One region of the uncultured Thermus sp. genome, then DNA from elsewhere that is predicted to be linked to it. Evidence: a T-box and tRNA genes for the amino acid it is inferred to sense, from the RefSeq annotation. Region 1 holds a T-box; the other holds one or more tRNA genes.

The links. A T-box is a leader RNA that pairs with one kind of tRNA and senses whether it is charged. The one in region 1 lies ahead of ileS (isoleucine--tRNA ligase), so its partner is inferred to be a tRNA-Ile.
Region 2: it has a tRNA-Ile gene. The T-box ahead of ileS (isoleucine--tRNA ligase) is inferred to sense a tRNA for this amino acid. The anticodon was not compared.

Annotation. Positions count from the first base shown of each region.
Region 1 covers NZ_CALLUR010000031.1:509-9,683, forward strand. Annotated here, with positions in the region: partial or broken gene ileS (isoleucine--tRNA ligase) at 1-2,560, opposite strand, end outside; T-box leader at 2,596-2,830, opposite strand; gene fsa (fructose-6-phosphate aldolase) at 2,969-3,640, shown strand; gene rho (transcription termination factor Rho) at 3,637-4,920, shown strand; gene Q0693_RS01635 (peptidoglycan DD-metalloendopeptidase family protein) at 5,044-6,255, shown strand; gene pdxS (pyridoxal 5'-phosphate synthase lyase subunit PdxS) at 6,343-7,224, shown strand; gene Q0693_RS01645 (metalloregulator ArsR/SmtB family transcription factor) at 7,229-7,588, shown strand; gene Q0693_RS01650 (cation-translocating P-type ATPase) at 7,620-9,175, shown strand, end outside.
Region 2 covers NZ_CALLUR010000174.1:107-7,145, forward strand. Annotated here, with positions in the region: partial or broken gene Q0693_RS09675 (ATP-binding cassette domain-containing protein) at 1-839, opposite strand, end outside; gene Q0693_RS09680 (SIS domain-containing protein) at 915-1,946, shown strand; gene Q0693_RS09685 (tRNA-binding protein) at 1,943-2,272, opposite strand; tRNA gene Q0693_RS09690 (tRNA-Ile) at 2,354-2,430, opposite strand; gene Q0693_RS09695 (DUF2892 domain-containing protein) at 2,517-2,708, shown strand; gene Q0693_RS09700 (DUF402 domain-containing protein) at 2,735-3,268, shown strand; gene Q0693_RS09705 (hypothetical protein) at 3,265-4,284, opposite strand; gene Q0693_RS09710 (NYN domain-containing protein) at 4,288-4,836, opposite strand; gene Q0693_RS09715 (NAD(P)/FAD-dependent oxidoreductase) at 4,903-5,910, opposite strand; gene Q0693_RS09720 (zinc-binding dehydrogenase) at 6,045-7,039, opposite strand, start outside.

The DNA of each region.
Region 1 (9,175 bases):
GCTCCTCGGCGATTTCGGAGGCGAAGTGGCGTAGGCCCTCCCGTTCCCAGGGGCTAGGGGCGGTGACCAGAAGAAGGGGTAAGGGGATGCGGGTCTTGACCCCGCTTTTGGCCCGGGCGGAACGGGCCAGGTCCACCACCCTGAGCACCGCCCGCATCTTGGCCACCAGCTCCTGGTCCAGAAGCTTCGGGTCCACCTCCGGCCAGTCGGAAAGGTGCACGGAAAGAGGGGCCTCAGGGTGGACCGGGCGCACCAGGTTCTGCCAAAGCACCTCGGCCAGGAAGGGGGTGAAGGGGGCGGAAAGCTGGCTGACGGTAACCAGGGCCTGGTACAGGGTGGCGTAGGCGGACTCGCGGTCCAGGGGGTCCTCGTTTTTCCAGTAGCGCCTCCGGCCCCGGCGCACGTACCATTGGGAGAGGTCCTCCACCACAAAGTCCCGGAGGGCGCGGCTGCTTTGGGTGGGGTCGTAGGCCTCGAGGGCCTCCGTCACCCTTTGGATCAGGTCCTGAAGCCGCGCCAGGAGCCAGCGGTCCAGCTCGGGCCGTTTCTCCACGGGAGGCGGGTTCCTGAGGTCCGGCCGGTCCAGGTTGGCGTAGGTCACGAAGAAGCTATACACGTTCCACAGGGTTAAGAAGTAGTCCCGCACCGTTTCCCGCACCAGGTTGGGCCCAAAGCGGCGGTCGGCCTCCGGGGGTGCGGAGATGTAGATGTACCACCTTAAGGCATCCGCCCCGAACTCCCGGATGATGTCCCAGGGGTCCACCACATTCCCCTTGGACTTGCTCATCTTCTGTCCCTTCTCGTCCAGGATGAGGCCGTGGCAGATCACGTTCCTGAAGGCGATGGAGCCGAAGAGCATCACCCCAAGCTGGTGCAGGGAGTTGAACCAGCCCCGGGTCTGGTCAATGCCCTCCGCGATGAAGTCCGCGGGGAAGGCCTCCTGGAACTCCAGCTGGTTTTCAAAGGGGTAGTGCAAGGAGGCGAAGGGCATGGCCCCGGAGTCGTACCAGACGTCAATGACATAGGGCACCCGGCGCATGGTGCCCCCGCAGGTGCACGCAAGCTCCACCCCGTCCACGTAGGGGCGGTGGGGATCAAAGGGCTCGGGGAGGGGGTGGGTGGCCCTTTCCCTAAGCTCTTGGATACTGCCGATGGCCTCCTCTTTCCCGCAGGTGGCGCAGACCCAGATGGGAAGGGGTGTGCCCCAGTAGCGGTTGCGGCTTAGGGCCCAGTCCACCAGGTTCCGAAGCCACTCCCCGTAGCGCCCCTCCTTGATGTGGGGTGGGACCCAGTTGATCTCCTGGTTCTTGCGGATGAGCTCCTCCTTGAAAAGGGTATTGCGGATGAACCAGGTTTCCGTGGCGTAGTACATGAGGGGGGTGGAGCAGCGCCAGCAGTGGGGGTAGCTGTGGAGGTAGCTTTCCTCCTTAAAGAGGAGGCCCCGGGAGCGGAGGTCTTTTAGGATGGCCCGGTTGGCCTCGCGGAAGAAGAGGCCCTTAAAGGGCTCCACCAGGAGCTTCCCTTCCTCGTCCACCGTCTTGAGGAGGGGGAGGCCGTAGGCCCTGGCCGTATCCAGGTCCTCGGCGCCGAAGGCCGGGGCCTGGTGGACGATGCCCGTGCCGTCTTCCCGGCTCACGTACTCCGCCAGGACCACGAAGTACCCCTTGGGCAAGACCTGGGGGTAGGGGGGTTCATAGGCCAGGCCTTCCAGTTCCCTTCCCGTGAAGGTCTTTACCATAGGGGTTTCCTCGCCCAGGAGCTGGCGCCCCAGGGTTTCCTCCAGGATCACCACCTCCTCCCCCACGGCAAAGGCCCCATAGGTGAACTCCGGGTGGACCGCCGCCGCCACGTTTCCGGGCAGGGTCCAGGGGGTGGTGGTCCAGATGAGGAGGCTGGCCCTTTCTAACCCCACCTTCCCCGGTTCCCGAAGGGGCAGGCGCACGTAGACCGAGGGGTCGGTGATCTCCTTGTAGCCCAGGGAGAGCTCGTGGGAGGAAAGGGGGGTGCCACACCGGGGGCAGTAGGGCACCACCTTCTGGTCTCGGTAAAGGAGCCCCCGGTCAAAGAGGTTCTTCAGGCTCCACCAGATGCTTTCCACATAGGTGGGGTGCAGGGTGGCGTAGGCGTTCTTGAGATCCACCCAGTAGGCGATGCGCTCCGTAAAGGCTTCCCATTCCTTCTCGTAGGTGAAGACCGACTCCCGGCAGGCTTGGTTGAAGCGCTCAATGCCGTAGGCCTCGATCTCCCGCTTGTTTTTAAGGCCTAGCTTCTTCTCCACCTCCAGCTCCACCGGAAGGCCGTGGGTATCCCATCCGGCCCGGCGGGGCACGTAGTAGCCCCGCATGGTCTTGTAGCGGGGGAAAAGGTCCTTGTAGCTGCGGGCTTGGGCGTGGCCCACGTGGGGCATGCCGTTGGCGGTGGGGGGGCCTTCGTAAATGGTGTAACGGGGCCTCCCCTGGCGGTTTTCCACGCTTCTTTCAAAGATCCTCTCCCGCTTCCAAAACTCCAGAACCTCTTCCTCCAGCCTGGGAAAGTTGGGTTCGCCGACCTCCTTGAACATGCCTTCCTCCCTTAAAGAAACGCCCGCGCCCTTTGGGCGCGGACGAAAGCGCAAGGGCTTCCGCGGTACCACCGCGCTTCCTGGAGGAAGCCTCCAGGCTCTCATTGGCGCGATTACGGGCGCACCCGGCGGGCATTACTCAGGGCCTTAGCCCCTTTCCTCCCGCGGCTCCGGGGTGATCTTCCCACCTTTCCTCACCACCGGGCTTCCACCCTCCCCGGCTCGCTTGGGGCTATTGGAAAGGGGTACTCTCCCCATCCTCGCCTTTACAGCTACCGCCTCCTGGGGTAAAATCCCCCGTTGGCGGCTAAGCCCATCCTAGCAGCCCTTCCCCTTCCTTGACAACGCCCCGGTTGGGTCTGCTAGAATCGAGCTAAGCCGGTCCGCTTCCCGACAAAAGGAGTGCTCATGGAGCTGTACTTGGATACCGCCAACTTGGAGGAGATACGGGAGATCGCTGCTTGGGGAGTGCTCTCCGGGGTGACCACCAACCCCACCCTGGTGGCGAAGGAGTATGCGGGTCGCGGAGCCAAGCTGACGGAGGAGGTTTTGTTCGCCCACCTACGGACCATATGCGAGGTGGTGAAGGGGCCCGTGTCCGCAGAGGTGACCACCTTGGAGGCGGAGGCCATGGTGGCGGAAGGACGGCGGCTTGCGGCCATCCACCCCCAGATTGTGGTTAAGCTGCCCACCACCGAGGAGGGTTTGAAGGCCTGCAAGCGGCTTGCCGCTGAAGGGGTTAAGGTTAATATGACCCTGATCTTCTCCGCCAACCAGGCTCTGCTGGCGGCCCGGGCAGGGGCAAGCTATGTCTCCCCCTTTTTGGGGCGGGTGGACGATATCTCCTGGGATGGGGGAGAGTTGTTGCGGGAGATTGTGGAGCTGATCCAGGTGCAGAACCTGCCGGTGAGGGTCATCGCCGCCTCCATCCGCCACCCCCGTCATGTTACGGAGGCCGCCCTTTTGGGGGCAGACATCGCCACCATGCCCTACGGGGTGTTCAAACAGCTGCTCAAGCACCCGCTTACGGACATAGGTCTTAAGCGCTTTATGGAGGATTGGGAGAAGGTCAAGCCATGAGGAGAAAAGCGGAGATCCATCAAGAAGCGCCCCTGACGTACCAGGAACTTGCGGCCAAGATCCTGCCGGAGTTGCACCTCCTGGCCCAGGAGGCGGGGATCGAGAACTACAAGCGCATGAAGAAGGACCAGCTCATCATGGCCCTCCTGGAACGGCAGACCCAGGGGGAGGGCTTGCAGCTGGTCAAGGGGTACCTGGAGATCAGCCCGGATGGGTATGGCTTCATTACCGAAAACCTGTACAACCTGGAATCCAGGGTCGCCATCGTGTCCGCCGGGCTCATTCGCCAGTATGCCTTAAGAAGCGGGGACTACATCGTGGGCCGGGTACGGCCGCCCCGGGAGAACGAGCGCTACGGCACCCTCCTTAAGGTGGAGGCGGTGAACGACCTGGACCCCGAAGCGGCCAGGAACCGGCCCCGCTTTGACGAGCTCATCCCCCAGTTCCCCGACCGGCAGATCCGGCTGGAAACCACCCCGGATGAGCTCTCCACCCGGGTCATAGACCTTCTTGCCCCCATTGGTCGGGGCCAGCGGGGGCTGATTGTGGCCCCGCCCAAAGCGGGTAAGACCACCCTGCTTAAGAAGATTGCCAACGCCGTCTTGAAGAACGAGCCCGACATCAGGGTGATCGTGCTCCTCATTGACGAGCGGCCGGAGGAGGTCACGGACTTCCGGGAAAGCGTCCAGGGGGCCGAGGTCATCGCCAGCACCTTTGACGAGCCGCCCCAGAACCACATCCGGGTGGCGGAGTTCGTGCACGAAAGGGCCAAGCGCATCGTGGAGGAAGGGGGGCACGTGATGATCCTTCTGGATTCCATCACCCGCCTAGCCCGGGCCAACAACCTGGTGACCCCGCCCACGGGCCGCACCCTTTCCGGCGGTTTGGACTCCGCGGCCCTCTACTTCCCCAAGCGTTTCCTGGGGGCAGCCCGCAACATCCGGGGCGGGGGTAGCCTCACCATCCTGGCCACCGCCTTGGTGGAGACGGGAAGCCGCATGGACGATGTGATCTTTGAGGAGTTCAAGGGGACGGGGAACATGGAGCTCCACCTTTCCCGTCGCCTCGAGGAGCGCCGCATCTTCCCGGCCATAGACATCCTGAAGTCCGGTACCCGTCGGGAGGAGCTCCTGTTGGGTGAGGAGGTGGTCCACAAGATGTGGCTTTTGCGCAAGGTCTTGGCGGACATGGATCCGGCGGAGGCCATGGAGATGCTCCTCGCCCGCTTGGCGCGCACCAAGAACAACAAGGAGTTTCTGGCTTCTTTGGCTGCCCGCTAGGCGGGATTCTTCCCTGGGGGGCGGGGTTTCCGCCCCCCAGGGTCCTTTGCCCCTTGCATTGGCCCCGCTTGCCCCTGGTATAATCCCCCCGAGGTTGGGGTTAGGTTCGTTTGGAGGTGAGCGTTGCGGGGAATATGGGGAAGTTTATGGCTTTTGGTTTCCTCTTTGGCCTTCGCTAAGCTGCCTGTTCTTAGCCCCTTTCCCCTTCCCGAGAACACGGTGGAGGTGGGCCGGGCGGCCAATAAGGGGTGGGTTCTCTACGTGGTCAAGCCTGGGGATACCTTGGCGGGGATCGCCGCCCGCTATGAGGTAGACCCCAAGCACATCATGTGGTCCACCGGCTTGCAAAGCGACCGCTTGCAACCTGGGCAGCGGATTCTTATCCCGCTGACGGCCGAAAAGGAACGTCCTCCCCGTATACCTCCTGGAGTGGAGACCTACCGCGTTCGCCCGGGAGATACCCTGCAAAGCGTGGCTAGCCGGTTTGGAATATCTATCCTGGAACTGGTTTCCGCCAATCCCTCTTTGGAGAGCTTGGATCGCTTGGTAGCAGGTGGTGTCTTGTACGTTCCTAAAAAAGCCAAGGGCTTGCTGGTGGCCTTGCCCGAGGGGGAAACCTTGGTGGACCTAGCAGCCCGCTTTGGCCTTTCTCCGGTGCAGGTGGCCCGAGCCAATGGGGTGGAGAACCCCACAGAGCTTCGCCCTGGCGATTTGGTACTCCTGCCCGGTATCCAGGCCAAGACCACCTACCAGCGCCTTTTGGCCAAGCAGGAGGAGGAGCGCAAGGCGCGCCTCGAGGCGGAACGCCGCCGCCAGGAGGAGCTTAGGCGCCTAGCGGAGGAGAGGCGACGGCAGCAGGCCTTGGCCCAGCAACGGGCTTTGGCTCAGCAGCGTACACGGGAGGTGCGGCGCGCCCAGACCCAACAGCCCCAGGTGCGCCGGGTGAGCTACCAGGAGGGGGGCATGCGCTGGCCCCTTTCGGGGTTCCGCATCACCACCTACTTTGGCCAGCGGGGGGCTTTCCAGCGCTACCACACGGGGATTGATCTGGCAGCGCCCTATGGTACCCCCATCGTGGCCGCCAAGGCGGGCCAGGTTGAGGTGGCGGGTTGGAGCTCCATGGGCTATGGTTTCCACGTGGTGCTGGACCATGGAGGGGGGGTGGAAACCCTTTACGCCCACATGTCCCGCATCGCGGTGCGGCCTGGCCAGTGGGTGGAGGCCGGGCAGGTAATCGGCTACGTGGGCTCCACGGGATGGTCCACGGGTCCCCACCTGCACTTTGAGGTACGGGTGGGCGGGGTGGCCCGTAACCCCTTGGCCTACCTCCCTTAGGCGTACGTGAGCGGACCGGGGGCCTTTGGGCCCCCGGCTTCTTTTGGCTTGACCCTCTGGGCGGTAAGCTGGAGGATGGAGGACGGGATGGAGAAGGGAACCTTCCAGATCAAGACCGGCTTCGCCGAGATGTTCAAGGGTGGGGTGATCATGGACGTGACCACCCCCGAGCAGGCGGTGATCGCCGAGGAGGCGGGAGCGGTGGCGGTGATGGCCCTGGAGAGGGTGCCCGCCGACATCCGGGCCCAGGGGGGCGTGGCCCGCATGTCCGACCCCAAGGTGATCAAGGAGATCATGGCGGCGGTTTCCATTCCCGTGATGGCCAAGGTGCGCATTGGCCACTTCGTGGAGGCCATGATCCTCGAGGCCATCGGGGTGGACTTCATTGACGAGTCCGAGGTCCTTACCCCTGCGGACGAGGAGCACCACATTGACAAGTGGAAGTTCAAGGTGCCCTTTGTGAACGGGGCCCGGGACCTGGGGGAGGCCCTGAGGCGGATCGCCGAAGGGGCGGCCATGATTCGCACCAAGGGGGAGGCGGGTACGGGCAACGTGGTGGAGGCGGTGCGCCACGCCCGCACCATGTGGAAACAGATCCGCTACGTCCAATCCCTGAGGGAGGACGAGCTGGTGGCCTACGCCAAGGAGATCGGGGCTCCCTTGGAGCTGGTTCGCTGGGTCCATGAGCATGGCCGCCTCCCGGTGGTGAACTTTGCCGCTGGCGGCATCGCCACCCCCGCCGACGCCGCCTTGATGATGCACCTGGGGATGGATGGGGTTTTCGTGGGTAGCGGCATCTTCAAGTCCGGTGATCCCAGGAAGCGGGCCCGGGCCATCGTGCGGGCGGTGACCCACTTTAACGACCCCGAGGTGTTGGCCGAGGTTTCCGAGGACCTGGGTGAGCCCATGGTGGGCATCAACCTAGACCAGCTTAAGGAGGAGGAGCGCTTGGCCAAGCGGGGCTGGTGAGGGCATGGCCAAGGCGGTCTGCGGGGTCTACGAGATCCACCCCGAGCGGGTGGCCCAGGCCCGTGCCGGCTTGCCGCAGGAGGCGGTGCTTAAGGAAGCCGCTCTCCTCCTCAAGGCCTTGGCCGATCCCACCCGGATGCGCCTTCTCTTGGCCTTGAGGGCGGCGGGGGAGCTTTGCGTGTGCGACCTAGCCCTTTTGGCCGGGGTTTCGGTTTCTGCGGTAAGCCACCAGCTTAGGCTCCTACGCCAGGCTAGGCTGGTGGCCTTCCGCCGGGAGGGAAAGCAGGTCTATTACCGCCTGGCGGATGAGCATGTGGAGCGGCTTCTGGATGGGGCTTTGGAGCACGCGGCCGAGAATACTTGAATAGTCACTCAAACGAGGCTACCCTGGGGGCATGGAGGCCCCCAGGGTTCGCGTGTTCCAGGTGGAAGGGATGGACTGCGCCGACTGCGCCTTGAAGGTGGAGAAGGCCCTCTCCCGGGTTCCCGGGGTGGTGCGGGCTGAGGTGAGCTTTGCCAGTGGGAAGGCCTATCTCCACCTCGAGGTTCCCCAGGCGGAGAAGGAAGCCGAGATGGCGGTGGCCGCCTTGGGTTACCGCCTGGTTCCAACCCAGGTCTCGGAAATCGGGGGACAGAAGAAAAGTGGGGCCTGGGACCCCCGCCTTCCCGGGCCTTGGGCATGGGCCTTGGCTTCGGGAGGGCTTCTCCTTGGAGCCTTTTTGGGTTCCCGTTTTGTACCGTCCTTGGCCACCTGGGCCTACGCTTTGGCCGCCTTGGTGGGGGTGTTCCCCTTGGCCCGTCGGGCGGCAGCCCTATTCCGGCAAAACCCCTTCAGCATGCAGGCCTTGGTCACGGTGGCCACCTTGGGGGCTCTGTTCATCGGCGCCGAGGCGGAGGCCGGCTTGGTGGTCTTCCTCTTTCTGGTGGGGGAGGTGCTGGAGGCCTACTCCGTGGCCCAGGCCAGAAAGGCCCTTTTTGCTTTGGGAGAGCTTCTTCCCCAGAGGGCCTACCGCTTGAAGGAGGGCGGGTTGGAGGAGGTGCCCCTGAGCGCCCTTGAGGTGGGGGACCTGGTGCGCGTGCCCCCGGGGGAACGGGTCCCCGCCGACGGGGTGGTGCTGGCGGGAGAAGGGGCTGTGGAGGAGGCGGCTTTTACGGGGGAACCCTTGCCTCAGCCTAAGGGGACAGGGGACCGGGTCTATGGGGGTAGCCTCCTGGTGGAGGGAAGCCTGGTCCTAAGGGTGGAGCGCCTGCCCAGGGAAGGTTTCCTGGCCCAGATGGAGCGCATGGCCGAGGAGGCCTTGGCCAAGAAGAGCCAGGTGGAGCGGGTGGTGGACGCCTTTAGCCGTCGTTATACGCCAGCGGTGCTTTTCTTGGCCGGTGTGGTGGCCTTCATCCTGCCCCTTTTCCAGGGGGATTTCCTAGGACATGTGTACAAGGCCTTGGCCCTCCTCCTCATCGCCTGTCCCTGTGCCTTGGTGGTTTCCGTGCCGGCGGCGATCGCCGCCGGGGTGGCCCGGGGGGCCCGGAGCGGGGTTCTCTTCAAGACGGGGGCCGCCTTGGAACGGTTGGGCAGGGTAACCTTTGTGGCCCTGGACAAGACGGGTACCCTGACCCTCGGGCGGCCCAAGCTGGTGGAGGTGGTTCCCTTTGGGGTCTCCCGGGAAGAGGCCTTGGCCTTGGCCAAGGCGGTGGCCGAAGGCTCAGGGCATCCCCTGGCCCGAGCGGTGCGGGAGGCGGAGGGTATGGCCTTACCCGCTGAGGGGCATCGCACGCAACCTGGCCTGGGGGCCTTTGCCCGGGTTGGGGGGCAGGAGGTGGGCTTGGTACGCCCCGAGGTGGCGGACCTTCCCCAGGACCTAAGGCGGCAGGTGGAGGCTTGGGAGGGGTATAGCCTGTCCCTTTTGCTGCGGGAAGGTGAGCCCTTGGCCCTCTTGGTTTTCCAGGATGAACC
Region 2 (7,039 bases), on a different contig from region 1:
CAGGCGGGGCAGGCCCCGTAGGGGGCGTTGAAGGAGAAGATGCGGGGCTCCAGCTCCTCCAGGACGCTCCCATGCTCGGGGCAGGCGAACTTTTCCGAGTAAAGCTCCTCTTGGCCACTATCCGGGTACAGGACCCGCAAAAGCCCCTCGCCCCTAAGAAGGGCCAGCTCCACCGCCTCGGCGATGCGGGGGCGTTCCTCCTCCTTAAGGGCCACCCGGTCCACCACCAGGTCTATATCGTGCTTCTCGTACTTTTCCAGGTTGAGGTTCTGGGCCTCCTCCAGGAGGTAGATGACCCCGTCCACCCGCACCCGGGCGTAGCCTTCCTTCAGGAGTTGCTGGAAAAGCTTGCGGTATTCCCCCTTTCTTCCCCGCACCACGGGCGCCATGAGGATGGCCCGGGTGCCCGGGGGTTTTTGCAGGAGGCGGTCGGTGATCTCGCTGGCGGACTGCTTCTCAATGGGGCGGCCGCATTCCGGGCAGTAGGCGGTGCCGATGCGGGCATAGAGGAGGCGGAGGTAGTCGTGGATCTCCGTCACCGTGCCCACGGTGGAGCGGGGGTTGTGGCTGGTGGTCTTTTGATCAATGGAGATGGCCGGGGAAAGGCCCTCTATGCTTTCCACCTCGGGCTTGTCCATGACCCCCAAGAACTGGCGGGCGTAGCTGGAGAGGCTTTCCACGTAGCGCCGTTGCCCTTCCGCGTAGATGGTGTCAAAGGCCAGGGTGCTCTTGCCCGAGCCGGAAACCCCAGTGATGACGATGAACTTGCCCCGCGGGAGCTCCAGGCTGATGTTCTTGAGGTTGTGCTCCCGTGCCCCCCGGATGACGATGCGGTCCATCCGTGGAAGTATACCACTACCCTCTGGCAAGGACCAGGTGGCCGGGGGGTGCTTCCCGTGGCCTATAGTGGACTCATGGCCTCTTGGATGCGCGCCGAGGCGGAGGAGGCTCCTCAGGTCATAGAGCGTCTCCTTCGGGAGAACGAGGGTGAGGTGCAGGGCCTGGCCCGCTTCCTGAGGAAGCGCCCACCGAGCCTTACCCTTACCGTGGCCCGGGGCAGTTCCGACCACGCGGCCCTTTTGGCCAAGTACCTCCTCGAGGCCCGCCTGGAATGGCCGGTCCTCTCCTTGGCCCCTTCGGTCCTCACCCTCTACCGGGCCCGGCCCCGGGTGCCCTTTCCTTCGCTCCTTCTGGCCTACAGCCAAAGCGGGGAGAGCCCGGATCTCCTGGAGGCCGTGGCCGCCTACCGGGCGCAGGGTGTCCTCACGGTGGCCCTGGTGAACCGGGAGGAGAGCCCCCTGGCCCGAATGGCGGAGGTGGTCCTTCCCCTCCATGCCGGGGAGGAGAGGGCGGTGGCCGCCACCAAGAGCTTTCTCGCCATGCTGGCCGCCACCCTTCACCTCCTGGCCCACCTGGTGGAGGAATCCCGCCTGCGCCAGGTCCTTCCCACCTTACCCGAGGCCTTGCACCGGGCCTTGGAAACCTCGGGGGAGCTGGATTACCTGGAGGATGGGGAAAACCTTTTCGTCCTGGGGCGGGGGTTCACCTATCCCGTGGCCCTCGAGGCGGCCTTGAAGCTCAAGGAGGTGGCGGGGCTTCATGCGGAGGGGCTTTCGGCGGCGGAGTTTCTCCATGGGCCCCAGGCGCTATTGGAGCCCGGCTTTCCTGTGCTGGCCCTGGTGCAAAAGGATGAGGCCTCGGATACCCTTCTTGCCATCCTGGAGGGGCTAAGGGCTAAAGGAGCCCATCTTCTCGTCCTCTCCCCTGAACCCGACGCCCTAGCCTTGGCGGATTCCCCCCTGGCGCTTCCTGTGGCCTCTGAGCCCGAAACCACCCCTCTTCTCCTAGCCCAGGCCTTCTACCCCAAGGCGGAGGCCTTGGCCCGGGCCCGGGGCCTGGACCCGGACCGGCCCCGGCACCTCACCAAGGTGACCCGGACCCGTTAGAAGACCTTCTCCCCTAGGGGCACCTCCCGCTCCACGGTGAGGAGGACCACCCGGCCCTCCCCATCCTTGGCCCCCAGGACCAGGACCTCCGAGGGAAACCCGGCAATGAGGCGGGTACCTAGGTTCACCGCGCACACCACCAGCCGGCCCAAGAGGTCTTCCGGGCGGTAGAGTTCCGTGATCTGGGCGGAGCTTTGCTTGATGCCCAAAGGACCCAGGTCTATCCAAAGCTTATAGCTGGGCTTGCGGGCTTTCTCGTGGGGCTCGGCCTTAAGAATACGGCCCACGCGCAAATCCAGGGCTTGGAAGGCTTCCAGGGCGTCCATGCTTTGATTCTGCCAGAAGGGTTGCCGTACCAAAAGCTTTCCCGCCCCCGCAGGGGGGCGGGAGTTTTGCCGTCCTGGAGCTGGTGGGCCGTGCAGGACTTGAACCTGCAGCCTACCGGTTATGAGCCGGCCGCTCTGACCGATTGAGCTAACGGCCCCCGCCAGAAGGCTATATTAGCATAGCAGGTGGGGTAGGGCTAGATATCCGGGGCCTAGAGGTGTAGGGTGGAAGCGGAGGTGAGCCATGACGGTGAACGAGAGCACCACCGATAGGGTGATCCGGTTTATCCTGGCCCTTGTCCTCTTCTACTTCGCCTTCCAGTCGGCATCCCCTTGGAACTGGATTCTGGGCATTGTGGCGGTGGTCCTCCTCTTCACGGCGGTTACCGGCTTCTGCGCCCTTTACAAGGTCCTGGGCATTAGCACCAAGAAGTAAACCGCCGGGCCCTTGGGGTTTGGGGAATGGGGGCCTTGCCCTGGCCGGTTGCTCCCGGGGACCTCGTGCGGGTGGAGTTTTATAAGTTCCCGGGGGATAGCCTGCACTACTTCTGGGAGGCCCGGGTGGTGGAGGTGCGCCCCGAAGGGGTCCTCACCCTTTTGCCCCAAGGGGAAACCTTCCACCATGTGGCCAAGGGTAGGAGGGTGGTGCTGGACCACGACGCCTACGTGGCCTTTTTCCCAGGGGCCTGGTACTCCGGGGGGCCGGACGTGCGGGAGGGGCGGGTTTTGGAGTACTACTGGAATGTGCAAACCCCAGCGGAGTGGACGGGACGGGGCTTTTGCCAGTATGACCTCGAGCTGGATGTGAAGTGCCGGGCCGACCACACCTGTGAGGTCTTTGACCGGGAGGAGTTCCAGGCAAAGCGCCCCCTTTATCCCAGGGTTTGGGTGGAAGAGGCGGAAAAGGCGGTGTTGGCCATCTTTCGCCACATGGAAGAAGGCCGCTGGCCGGTTTTGCCTCCGGGGGAACCCCTTCCGTGGTTGGAGCGGATCTAGGGGGTAAGGCTGGGTAGGGGGCTGGGCCTGGGGTCCTGATTCCCGGGCCCCCAAGCTCTAATGGGGAGGAGGGCGCGGCCCTCTAGGTGCCAGCGCCCTTCCAGGACCACTTGGTAGAGGAGGCCTTTGAAGAAACCGTGGAAGCTATCCTCCCAGGTTTCCAGGTTCTGGGCCCTAAGGGGGTAGTTGTGCCAGGCGGGGCCCAGGTAGTAGAGCCAAGGATCCTCCAGGGGGCGGGTGTCCTCTTTGGGGAGGCCTAGGAGGGCGTTAAAGTAGCCCCGGAGGCGGCTTGCGGTGAAGAGGAGGTTTAGGTAGGGGTCCTCGAGGGCCTTCCTGGCCTCGGCCTCCGTCTTGGGGAAGGGCCTAGCGGGGTCCCAGGCCCCAAAAAGCCGCAGGCGGTCCCCCTGCTTTAGGGCATCCTCCCAGCTCATCTGGGCCAGGCCCAGGGTACGGCTTAGAGGAGCGTGGCCTTGGACTTCGGCCAGGCCTTGGGCTAGCCCATCGGCTGCTTCCCGCACCCCGCGGGAAAGCCCCAAGGCCTTGTCCCCCCCGTACTGCTCGTTGTCCACGATGGCCGCCAGCACCCCGGAGGGGAGCCCTAGGGCAAAGGCGGCGGCGCGAATCTCCCGGGCATAGGGAAGGACGTGGTGGGGAGCGGTGGGCAGCCCCTCCAGGCTCACCCTATGGCCTCGTCGGGCCTGGCCGATGGCCTCCACCCAGCGCTTGGCTGCCAGAAGGGCGCTTTGGCCATCGGAAAAGGCGGCGCGCTTACCGGTGCGTTGGTTCTTAAGCTCGAGGCGCATTAGCCGGTCATAGGCCCGGGCCGCCTCTTTCCCCAGAAGCTGATGCAGGCTGGCCTTCAACGCCAGGTGAAGGCCAGTCAAGGCTTCCCTTTGCCGTGGGGGGTAGGGAAGGAGGTCCCGCAGGCTAGGGGAGGGAGGTGCGGAAGGGGGAAGGGGGAGCAACAGGAAAAGCAGGCCCGCCAACGCCAGCACAACCCAGGGGCCCGGGGGCATGGGCTAGGGCTGGGGGTCGTTCACGGGAGCGGGCGGGACTTCCACCGTGGCCTCCACCGGATAGCCGGCGTAGGTGCGGCGGCCCCCCAGGGTTCTCTCCAAGACCTCCCGCCACTCCGGGAGGTTGAGGAAGCGGTCTGCCTGGTTGCGGAGCTCGAGGTCGGCCAGCTCGTGGACGCCCAGAAGATGGATCTCCTTTCCCAAGGCCCTAAGGGCGGCAAAGGTATGGGCCAGGTCTCCCGAGCCGCTGGCCACGATGGCCCGGTCCCAGCGGGGAGCAGTGGTGAGGAGATCCGTGGCCATCATGGCTTCAAACCGGGCGTCCCCCCGCACCAGGCGGCTTCGCACCGTGTAGCCCATGAAGACCAGGGCGTCTATAAAGCGCTGCTGGCGCTCGTCCTCAGGGTCGGTGATGGGGACGTAATAGAAAGCGTTGTAAAGCTGCTCGGGGGTGGCGAACTGGGTGAGGACCCGGCGGTGGTCCACGTTCCAACCCAGCCGTTTAGTGGCCAGGTACATGTAGGAGCCATCAATGAAAAGGGCAACCCGCATATGCCCCATCTTAAAACAACCCAGGGCCCTGGGGTAGCCACGGCCCTGGGTGGGCTTACCCGCTTATCAAGCGGGGGTTTTCTCCTCCGCTTTCTCCGAGGAGTGGCCGGGGTTCACCTTAAGGGCGGGGTTGGCGTAGGCGGCGGCGTGGTTGGCGGCGATGGCGGCTTCCCCGAAGCCCAGCACAATGAGGGGGAGTTTCCCCGGATAGGTGACGATGTCCCCGCAGGCGTAGACCCCGGGGATGCTGGTGGCCATGGTGGTGTCCACCTTGATCTTGTTCTTTTCCAGCTCCAACCCCCAGTTGGCCAAGGGCCCTAGCTTGGTGAGGTAGCCCGCCAGGATCAAAACCGCATCCACCTCCAGCTCCTTTTCCTCTTGGGTGGCGTTATGGAAGATCACCGCCTTTTCCACGTGCTCCTTCCCCTCAATCCGCCGCACCTCGTAGGGGGTAAGCACCCTAAGCTGGCCTTCTTCATGGGCTTTCAAGAGCTCCTTTACGCTGGCCTCGTGGGCCCGGAACTGGGGCCTCCGGTGGATCAGGGTGATCTCCCGGGCGGTGCCCAGAAGGTTCAAGGCCCAGTCCACGGCGCTATCCCCACCCCCCACGATCAGGACCCGCTTGTTCTGGAACTCCGCCTTGTTCCTCACCGCATAGTAGACGCCCTTGCCTTCCAGCTCCTTCTCCCCAGGAGCTCCCAGACGCCTGGGTTCAAAGGCTCCTACGCCGGCAGCGATGATGACGGCCTTGGCGCTGTAGGTGTTGCCGAGGGAGGTGGTCACCTTGAAGAGATCCCCGTCCTTTTCTAGGGTTTCCGCCCGCTCCCCCAGGCTGTAGATGGGGTTAAAAGGAGCCACCTGCTCCACCAGGCCCTGGACTAGGTCTTTGGCGTACACCTTGGGGAAGCCAGCTACGTCGTAGATGTACTTTTCTGGATAGAGGGCGGAGAGCTGTCCTCCGGGTTCGGGCAAGGGATCCACAAAGCGGAAGGAAAGCCCCCGCATCCCCACGTAAAAACCCGCAAAAAGCCCAGCGGGTCCTGCGCCAATGATGATCACATCGGTGTGCTCCATGGCCTCACCTCGCCCTGCATTCTACCCTTAGGGAAGCCCCTTTGGGGGCGGCTTCCGGCAAGGGACAAAGGTCTTAGGTCCATCCCATAACCTTCTCCCTATGGTCCTAAGGCAGGACCTGGGTTCTGCCTTGGCTAATCCATCTGGAGCACCACTTTGCCAAAGATGCGCCGTTCCTCAAGAAGCCGGTGCCCCTCCGCCGCCTCCTCTAAGGGAAGCACCTGCCCCAGCACGGGCCGGAGCTTGCCTTGCTCCACAAAGCGCAAGATAGGGAAGAGGCGGCTTTTGGAGCCCATAGTGGAGCCCAGGATGGAAAGCTGCCGGAAGAAGACGTGGGCGAAGGGAAGGGTGCCCTCATAGCCCGAGGAAGCGCCGGCGATGGCGATCCTGCCCCCATTGGCCGTGGCCCGGATCACCCCTTCAAAGTAAAGGGCCCCGGTGTGGTCCACCACCTTGTCGGCGCCTTTGCCGCCGGTTAGACGGCGCACCTCTTTGGGCCAGTCGGGATGGGTGTAGTTTACGGTTTCGTCGGCTCCCAGCTCCTTGGCCTTCCTCAGCTTTTCCTCCGAACCGGCGGTGGCGATGACCCGGGCCCCGAAGAGCTTGGCGATCTGGATGGCGGCCACGCTGACCCCGCTACCTGCGGCCATGACCAAAACATCCTCCCCGGGCCGCACCTGGAGTTTGTCCACCACCATCTGCCAAGCGGTAAGGAAGGTGAGGGGGATGGCAGCGGCCTTTTCAAAGGAAAGGTTTTGCGGTTTTTTAAGAAGGTTGACCTCCGGTACCACCAGGTACTCGGCGTAGGCTCCAAAGCGGTGCTCCCCCAGGATCTCGTATTTGGCGCAAAGGTTATCCTCCCCGGCCAGGCACCTTTCGCAGTGGCCACAGGAGAGGCCAGGATTGACCACCACCTCGTCCCCGGGGGCAAAGCCGGTTACCCCGGGGCCCACGGCATCCACCACCCCCGAGGCATCGGCTCCTAGGATGTGGGGTAGGGGAAGCTTGGGGCTGGCTACCCCCTTTCTTACCCAGATATCCAGGTGGTTGAGGGCTGCGGCCTTTACCCGGATCCGCACCTCTTTGGGGCCGGGCTCGGGGGTAGGCATCTCGGCTACTTTTAGGACCT